2 regions of the Methylovirgula sp. 4M-Z18 genome follow, and region 1 is predicted to be linked to the other one. Evidence: predicted binding sites of a transcription regulator. Region 1 holds the regulator's gene; the other holds the start of a gene.
What was found. The regulator LexA, encoded in region 1, represses DNA repair genes until DNA is damaged. The targets are predictions, from matches to a motif close to TGTTCNNNNTGTGTTCNG.
Positions count from the first base shown of each region.

Region 2: dnaE (DNA polymerase III subunit alpha) is a predicted target of LexA. The motif match lies at 2,385-2,402, and genes of this name have one in related genera.

Region 1 is NZ_CP149574.1:1,726,217-1,731,122, reverse strand. It holds gene V9T28_RS07945 (molybdopterin molybdotransferase MoeA) at 1-661, shown strand, start outside; gene V9T28_RS07940 (PLP-dependent cysteine synthase family protein) at 701-1,750, shown strand; gene lexA (transcriptional repressor LexA) at 1,936-2,643, shown strand; gene V9T28_RS07930 (ComEC/Rec2 family competence protein) at 2,648-4,906, opposite strand, start outside.
Region 2 is NZ_CP149574.1:2,086,765-2,091,670, forward strand. It holds gene dhaM (dihydroxyacetone kinase phosphoryl donor subunit DhaM) at 1-378, opposite strand, end outside; gene dhaL (dihydroxyacetone kinase subunit DhaL) at 375-1,001, opposite strand; gene dhaK (dihydroxyacetone kinase subunit DhaK) at 1,012-2,013, opposite strand; gene dnaE (DNA polymerase III subunit alpha) at 2,625-4,906, shown strand, end outside.

The DNA.
Region 1 (4,906 bases):
CGAATTGGTGGCGCCGGGCGCCGAGCCGGGCCCCGATCAGATCGTCGCCTCCAATTCTTTTGCCGTCGCGATCATGGCGGAGAAAGCCGGCGCCGAGGTGTTCGATTTGGGCATCGTCGCCGACGATTTGGCGCTTCTGCGCGCGGCAATTGCAAAGGCACGCGATGCCAAAGCCGACATTCTCGTCACGCTCGGCGGCGCTTCGGTCGGCGATCACGATCTCGTGCAACAGGCGCTGCACGCCGAAGGCATGACGCTCGATTTTTGGAAGCTGGCACTGCGGCCCGGCAAACCGCTGATGCACGGCATGCTCGGCGGTCTGCATGTGTTGGGCTTGCCGGGAAATCCGGTATCCGCCATTGTCTGCTCGAAACTGTTCGTGGTGCCGCTCATCCGCGCGCTCAGCGGCGACCCCGACGCGGCGGACGATCACAGCGAGCCGGCGCGCCTCGCCGTGCCGGTCAAGGCCAATGATTTCCGGCAGGATTATTTGCGCGCGACGCTCACCGAGCGCGCGGACGACCTGCCACGCGTGACACCGCATGGCCTGCAGGATTCCTCGATGCTGCGCGTCCTGGCCGAGGCGCAGTGCCTCCTGATCCGCGTCCCGCATGCCGCGGCGGCGGACGCCGGCGATCTGTGCCGGATCATTCGGCTGTAGTCAGGCACGCTCTCAAGCGTTTCATCGATTGGAGGACGTATGGCCCGCACGTGGCTCGACACTGCCATCTCCCGCATCGAGGCGGATTTTACACGCTCTGCCGATACGCATCTCGTGCCAATCCCGCTTCCCGGCGCGGTCGATTTTTTCTTCAAGGACGAATCGACCCATCCGTCCGGCAGCTTGAAACACCGGCTCGCGCGCTCATTGTTCCTCTATGCTTTGTGTAACGGCTGGGTGCATGAAGGCACGACGATCATCGAAGCCTCCTCCGGTTCGACAGCGATCAGCGAAGCCTATTTCGCGCGGCTTTTGGGCCTGCCCTTCATTGCCGTCGTGCCGCGCAGCACCAGCCAGGAAAAGTGCGCACAGATCGAATTCTACGGCGGGCGCCTGCATCTCGTGGATTCCGCCGATGCCGTCTATGCCGCTTCGCACCAATTGGCGCGCGAAACCAGCGGCCATTTCATGGATCAGTTCACCTATGCCGAACGCGCCACCGACTGGCGCGGCAACAACAACATTGCCGAATCCGTTTTCGCGCAAATGGCGCACGAGCGCCATCCGACTCCAGCCTGGATCGTCGTCGGCGCGGGGACCGGCGGGACATCGGCCACCTTCGGCCGTTTCGTGCGCTACCGCCAGCATGCGTCGCGTATCGCCGTCGTCGATCCGGAAAACTCCATCTTCACGGCCTATCACGCCAGCGGCGACCCCACGCTGACCAGCGCCACCGGCAGCCGGATTGAGGGGATCGGCCGGCCGCGCGTCGAGCCGTCCTTCATCCGCGACGTGGTGGACGAAATGTTTCCGGTCGAGGACCTCGATTCGATTGCCGCGATGCGCGTGCTGTCAAAGATCCTCAGCCGCCGCGTCGGCCCCTCCACGGGAACGAATTTCATCGGCGCGTTGCGGCTGCGGCGGCGCATGCTCGATGCCGGCGAGCCGGGTTCGATCGTTTCGCTGATTTGCGACTCGGGCGAGCGCTATGCCGATTTGTTCGACGATGACTGCGTGAGCGGACGATTCGGCGAAGGTCTCGCCGCTCGGCTTGATGCGGTCGCAGAAGAAATTAACCGGGCCGGCTGAACGCCCTCGTACCGTCAAACCCAGGAGTCTTGCGCCAAATTCAACGATTTACCCCTTGCGGAACATAAAAAGAACGCTTAACATGCGTTCATGATTTGTTTAAGGTCCTGCCGCAGGTTATGAGGAACAGCGATTGATTCGCGAAGGCTTCCTTAAGGTTGCGAGCACATGAAGGGGAATGATCGATGCTGACCAAGAAACAGAATGAATTGCTCCGCTTCATTCACGAGCGCCTGAAGGAAACCGGCGTGCCTCCATCTTTCGACGAAATGAAGGACGCGCTTGATCTGCGGTCAAAGTCCGGCATTCACCGGCTGATCATGGCGCTCGAGGAGCGCGGCTTCATCCGCCGGCTGCCCAATCGCGCCCGCGCGCTAGAAGTGTTGAAACTGCCGGAGTCGGCAGTGCCGAGCAGCTCGCGCAATGGCCGTTTCGCGCCGAGCGTCATTGAGGGCAATCTCGGCAAGGTGCGCGCGGTGGGCACGGCCTCGCCCGACGACGAGACGATGCAAAGCGTCGCTGTGCCGGTGATGGGGCGCATTGCCGCCGGAACGCCGATCTCCGCAATTCAGACCCGCAGCCACACGATTTCGGTACCACCGGAGTTCCTGGGTTCGGGCGAACATTTCGCACTGGAAGTGCGCGGCGATTCGATGATCGAAGCGGGAATTTTCGAAAACGATACGGTGCTGATCCGCCGGCAGGACACGGCCGACACCGGCGACATCATCGTCGCGCTGGTGGATGATGAGGAAGCGACCTTGAAGCGCTTGCGCCGGCGCGGTGCCTCGATCGCACTCGAAGCCGCAAACCCGGCTTATGAGACGCGAATCTTTGGGCCGGACCGGGTGAAGATCCAGGGCAAGCTCGTCAGCTTGATCCGTAAATACTGACGTTTCATTGATCGGCATCATAGGCGAACGGATCGCCGTAATCGTTTTTCGGCGCGGACGCGTTGCTGGAGTTTTGTGACGGCTTTGCCGCATCGGCAAAATGCGAGGGTTTGCGGATGGGCGTCGGCAGAGGCGACCAGGGGCGGTTTTCCAACGGAGCACGCGCGGCTTGCATCATCAATTGTCCGTTGGACCAGCGCAGCGCGACGGCGCCGGTTTGGAGAAGTTTTTCGCGATCGAAAATGTGTTGGGCTTTGCAATAGTCCGGCGCGATCAGCGGGCTGACGATGATGTTGGCGCGCGTGCAATCTTCGTAAAAGGCTTGCGCCTGCAACACCAATGACAGGACTTCGCCATTGGGCAGCGTCGCGATGCAAGCGAGTTTATCGCAATGGGATTGCGCGCTGAGTGCCGCGTCGCGCGGCGTCCGGCTATCACCATCAGCGCTCAGCCATTGCGCGAGCGCGAAGAGATCCGGACGAAGGCCAAGCGCACCCAACGTTCCGTCGTCTTGCCGCACGGCGATGGATTGCGGATAGGATGGAATGAAGATGTCATAGGCTTCGGATTGTGCGGCGACGAACATCCCAAGTCCTATGAGCGGGAGGGCTGCGAGACGAAAGAGCGTGCTGCGCCAGATCACGGCGCAGGCAAGTGCAAGGGTGAAACACAACAGGGCGGACGGCGCGAAAGCTTTCAGATGCAGAGTGGCGCCGGGCAATTCGCTTAAATGGCCGGCGGCCGCCATGACGATATTGATGCCCATGCCGACATAGGTCCAAACCGGCCCGTCGAGGCCGAGCGGATATAAAAGCGCGCCGAGCAACGCGCCTGGCACGGCGAAGAATTCGATCACCAGCAAAGTGAGCGGATTGCCGATGAGCACGTATGGGCTGAGTTCGTGAAAATCATAGGCCATGAAGGCCGCAGTGGCGCAGGTCGCGGCGGCGGTCCCGGCGAGGAGATGTTTGGGCGCGCCCGCCACATGCCGCGCGAACCAACCCTGCAAGCCGCGATGGTCCTGCGGCGCACGGCGCAGCGGCATGTCGATCTCGTTCTGTCGATGCTTTTCATCGCTGCGCATTTTGGCTTCGAGCACAGCAATCAGCGCCGCAACCGCGGCGAAAGACAATTGAAAGCTCGCGCCGAGCAGCGCTTCCGGTTCCAACGCAATCACCACGATCATGGCAAGGGCAAGATTGCGCATGGTCAGGGCGCGCCGATCGCACAGAATCGCACCCATCACGATCAGGGTCATGATCAACGCGCGTTCGGTGCCGATACGCGAGCCGGTCAGCATGTCATAGGCCAACGCGCCGATCATGGCGAAAGCTGCCGCCCATTTGCGGATCGGATAATGCAACGCCAGATGCGAGCTCAAAGCGAGACAGCGCCGCGCGATCAGGAACAGCAACCCCGCCACCAACGTGATCTGCAAGCCGGAAATCGTCACGATGTGGAAAATGCCCGCCTCGCGGATGATATCCTTCGTCTCCTCGGGCAAGAGGTCGCGTTTGCCCGTCACCATCGCCGCGGCGATCGGCCCCGCTTCGCCACCGGCGGCGGCATTCGCGCGCGCCGCCAAAAGGTTGCGGAATCTGTCGATCGCCGCCGCGAGCTGCAGCCCATAGCTTGGCTCCTGCGGCGCGGCGCGAACTTCGATCTGGCCGAGCGCGTTGCCGACTGCGCCAAGCCGCATGAAATAGGCGTCGCGGGCAAAATCATAGCCGCCCGGCAGATCGGCATGAGCCGGCGGCACCAACCGCGCCTTCACCTGGACATAGGTTCCCGCCTCGACATTGGGTGGCGTCTTGGTCGTGAGCCGCACGCGATAGGGTGTTTGCTCTGGCGCCAGGCCTTCGATGGAATCGACACGGATGATGAATCGGGCGCCGATCTGCCGGATGTCCATCTCTTCGATCGTGCCGCTCACCGTGCCGATAAGAATGCGATTGAGGACCGGCGCCGCAACCCGCTCCACCCGCCAGGCCGCCGCGGTGAAACCGGCGAAGACCGCGGTCAGCGACAACAGAATCGGAAAGACAATGGGCCGCGCGCGGAAGAGCCACGCCAAGGCGCCGAACGCGAGCGTCCAGACGACCGCCGCAGCAAGCGACGGCTCATGATCGGCCGACATGTAGAGCAGAACGCCGACACCCGCCGCGACGGGCAGCCAAAGAAACAGCCTACGCTCGGCAAGCTCGGCATGCCACGCGGCGCGCACAAAGTCGAAGAACGCAACAGGCCACGGGCGGGACCCGCG
Region 2 (4,906 bases), 360 kb from region 1:
ACCCAGCGCCTCCTGCACCACGGCCTCAAGTGCGAGGCCGCTGGCGGCTGCAACAGCTGCGGTCACCGCGCCTTCGACGAACGGCGCCGGCACCAGCCGCACCCGCTCGCGTAGATCCGGCTCGGCCAGATCGAGCGCCATTTCGGCGGAGAGGATGGCGCTGCCCAAATCCATCAGCACAAGCGTGCCGTCGGGCCGGTCGACCGCCATCAACGCGTCGAGAATCCGGGTCGCGTCGGTGCCAAGCTCCTCGCCATCATCGCCTGTGCCGGCGGCAAGGGCGATAGTCGCCTTGTCGCCGGTCATTTGCTGCGCCAGGTCGCGCGCGGCCTCGGCGAGCTTCTTGCTGTGCGACACCAGCACAACCGCCACGCTCATGACGCGGCGACTTCAGCGAGCGCTTGCAGCAGGAAATAGGACGAGGTCGCGCCGGGGTCCTGATGGCCGATGCTGCGCTCGCCCAAATAGCTCGCACGGCCTTTACGTGCGAGCAGGGGAGTGGTCGCCTGCATGCCGAGTTCCGCCGATTGCGCCGAGATGGCGAGCGCCTCGGGCAGCGGGGCGCTCGCATGCTCTTTCAGGGCCGCGATCGCAGGGGTCAGCGCGTCGACCATGGTCTTGTCGCCAAGCTCCGCCTTGCCCCGCATCACGACGCCGGCGAGGCCAGCTTCAAGGCAGCTCGTCCAGTCGCTCAACGTCAGCTCCGTCTTGCCTGCAGCTTTGCCGGCGGCTTGCAAAAACAGCGTGCCGTAGAGCGGTCCGGACGCGCCGCCGACCGTCGAGATCAGCGTCATCGCGACGCTTTTCAGGACGGCGCCCGCATCGGTCGCGTTCTGGTCGAGCTTGGCTTTCGCCGCGGCAAAGCCACGCGCCATATTGGCGCCGTGATCGCTGTCACCGATCGGAGCATCGAGCTCCGTCAGATAGGCTTTTTGCGCATCCAACACGTCGGCGGCTTTGTTGATCCAGTCCTTGAGCGCTGCAGCAGACAAAACATTCATGCGTCGATCCTCATACGCCCCAGCGCAGCGACGGTGCATGCACCGGCGCGTCCCAATGGCGGACCATATCGTCGTCCAGCTTCAGCAGCGTGATCGACGTGCCGGCCATTTCCAAACTGGTGATGTAGGAGCCAACGAGATTGCGCACCACTTTCAACCCGTGTTTGGCCGCGATCTCCTGCGCTTTGCGATAGACGATATAGAGCTCGATTGCCGGCGTGCCGCCCATGCCGTTGACGAACAGCAACACATTGTCGCCGCTGCTGAAGGGAAGATCGCTCAGAATCGGCTCCATCAGCATTTCAGCGATTTTATCGGCGGACTCGAGCTTCACCCGGTGGCGGCCCGGCTCGCCGTGAATGCCGATGCCGATTTCCATTTCGTCTTCGGCCAAAGTGAACGAGGGTTTGCCGGCATGCGGCACCGTGCAGGCGCTCAGCGCCATGCCCATGGAGCGGCCATTGGCATTGACCTTGCGGCACAGGTCGGCGACTTGCGCGAGCGAGGCGCCGGCCTCCGCCGCGCCGCCACAAATCTTCTCGGCAAGAACCGTGGTGCCGACGCCGCGCCGCCCCGCCGTCCAGGTCGAATCCTTCACCGCCACGTCGTCGTCGATGATGACGCTTTCGACCTCGATCCCATCGGCTTTCGCAAGATCGGCCGCCATTTCGAAATTCAGGACGTCGCCGGTGTAATTTTTCACGATATGCACCGCGCCGCCGCCGTGATTGATCGCTTTGGTGGCCTCATACATTTGATCGGGAGTCGGCGACGTGAATACCGCGCCGGGGCAGGCCGCATCCAGCATGCCAAGCCCAACGAAACCGCCGTGCATGGGCTCATGCCCCGAGCCGCCGCCGGAAATGAGCGCGACCTTGCCGGATTTCACCGCAGCCTTGCGCGTGATGAAATTGGGGTTGCGATGCACGGTGATCAAATCGGCATGGGCCGCAGCCATGCCATCCAACGCTTCGTCGACAACTTGATTGGGATCGTTGATCAACTTCTTCATGGATTTCCTCCCCTCGATCAGTCAGGGTTTCGCCTGCTCGTTATGAAGTCAGGTTTGCGGCCGCCGCCGTCAGCGTATGTGCAAGCGGTTGTCCCGCCCCTTCTTGCGTCCGTGCAAAGAGCCTAGCACAGAGCGGCTCGGTGAAAAGGACTTATTCGGCGAACGCTCTGCGATTGGTATAGAACTGGCCTGCAAATGCGGCATGCAGATCAAAAGTTTTCAGCGCTGCCAAAGCTGCTTTGCAGACTGGTGACCGGTGACGGCGGCGAACATTTTCCGCAAGCGCGGAAGAGCACGGCAGACTTCCCGTTTAGGATTCATCAACCAAAATCACCGACGAAAACCGTCCCCGATTTGTTCTTCCTTGAGAAAAGAACACAAATAGAACATATTGAGATCGTACCAAATACAGGAGGACGTGATGCTGTTTTCACTGCTGGAAGATCTCACGGAAGTCTGCGCTTTGGGCGCTTTCGTCACGATGGTGGGCTGCGCGGCCAAGGTCCTCGGGGCGATGTGAATCCTGGGGCTTATCCTGGTCTAGCGTGAACTCGCTCTCGACGCGCGCCGCGCCGGGGGCCACAAAGGAGCCCTATAAAGGAACGCACGCTTTGAGTCGGATTTTGCAAGACGTCGGTTTCGTGCATTTGCACGTTCATTCCTCCTTCTCGCTGCGCGAGGGAGCGTTGACCATCGCCAAGCTGGCGAAATTCGCCAAAGCCGATGCGATGCCGGCCTTGGCGATTACCGACACCAACAATCTGTTCGGCGGCCTGGAATTTTCCGAGAAGATCTCGAAGGAAGGCATTCAGCCGATCGTGGGGATTCAGCTCACGCTGGAATTCGGCGATGCGGAGGCGCTCGGCTCACGCCTCCTGCGCGGCGATGCAGGGCGCGGATCGGTGGTGCTGCTGGCGGCGACCGCTGCCGGCTATGCCAATCTCATGCGCATCGGGTCGCGCGCCTGGCTCGACCCGTCCGCCGGCGACACGCCGCATGTGCGGCTCGACCGGCTCGACGACATTTCGGGCTTGATCGCCTTGAGCGGCGGGCCGGGCGGGCCGCTGGATCGGGCGCTTTCCGCCGAGCGGCCGGAAGTGGCGCTCGCCCGGCTGCAAAAGCTGCAGGAGATTTTCGGCGACCGACTTTACGTCGAATTGCAGCGGCACGGGCTTGAGAACGAGAAGCTGAACGAAGGCCAGCTCCTCGATTTTGCCTATGGCAACGGCCTGCCGCTGGTGGCGACCAACGAGAGCTTCTTCGCCGCGGCGTCCGACTACGAAGCGCATGACGCGCTGATCTGCATTGCCGAGGGCACGGTAGTGGGCGATCCAAACCGGCGGCAATTGTCGCCGGAGCATCGGCTCAAGAGCCGCGCCGAGATGGTCCAGCTTTTCGCCGACCTCCCGGAAGCGACCGCCAATACGATTGAAATCGCCATGCGCTGCGCCTACCGGCCGCGCACCGGCAAGCCCATTCTGCCGCGCTTCACCAGCGAGGACGGAACGCCGGTCGATGAAGTCGGCGAGTTGTGCGCCCAAGCGGAAAAGGGTCTCAAGAAGCGCCTTGCCGCGTCGCCGCCCGCGCCCGGTTTTTCGGTCGAGGATTACGAAAAGCGTCTGGCCTTCGAACTCGACGTCATCATACGCATGAAGTTTCCGGGTTATTTCCTTATCGTCTCGGACTTCATCAAATGGGCGAAGGCGCATGACATCCCGGTCGGTCCGGGCCGCGGTTCGGGCGCCGGCTCGCTCGTCGCCTATGCGCTGACGATCACCGATCTCGATCCGATGCGCTTCGGCTTGCTGTTCGAGCGTTTCTTGAATCCCGAACGTATCTCGATGCCGGACTTCGACATCGATTTTTGCCAATATCGGCGCGACGAGGTGATCGCCTATGTCCGCGAGCGCTATGGTCGCGATCGCGTCGCCCAGATCATCACCTTCGGCTCGTTCCTGGCGCGCGGCGTCATGCGCAACGTCGGCCGCGTGCTCGAGATGCCGCTGGGCCAAGTCGACCGACTCGCCAAGCTCGTGCCGCAGAATCCGGCGAATCCGATCAGTCTGGCCGATGCGATCAAGTCGGAAGTCAAATTGCGCGAGGCGGCGGACGAGGAGCCGCGTGTCGCCAAGATGCTGGCGATTGCCGGCACGCTCGAAGGGCTTTACTCCAACGCCTCGACCCATGCCGCGGGCATTGTGATTGGCGACCGGCCGCTCGATGAGATCGTGCCGCTGTATCAGGATCCGAAATCGGACATGCCGGCGACCCAGTTCAATATGAAATGGGTGGAGCCGGCAGGCCTGGTGAAGTTCGACTTCCTCGGCCTCAAGACGCTCACGACTCTCGCAACCACCGTGCAACTCTTGAAGAAGCGGGGCATCGATATCGATCTGACGGCGCTGCCGCTCGACGACCAGAAAACCTTCGACATGTTGGGGCGCGGCGAAACGATCGGTGTGTTCCAGGTGGAATCGGCGGGCATGCGCAAGGCCCTTGTCGAAATGCGGGCCGACCGGCTGGAAGACCTCATCGCGCTCGTCGCGCTCTACCGGCCAGGCCCGATGGCTAATATTCCGGTCTATTGCGCGGTTAAGCACGGCGATCAGGCGCCGGATTACATTCACCCGAAAATCGAACCGGTGCTGAAGGAGACGTTCGGCGTCATCATCTATCAGGAACAGGTGATGCAGATCGCGCAGATCCTGTCCGGCTATTCGCTCGGCGAAGCGGACATGCTGCGCCGCGCGATGGGTAAGAAGATCAAGGCGGAAATGGACGCCCAGCGCGCCCGTTTCGTCGACGGCGCGATGAAGGGTGGCTTGGAAAAGGCCAAGGCGGACGAGATTTTCGACCTCCTGGCGAAATTCGCCGACTATGGCTTCAACAAAAG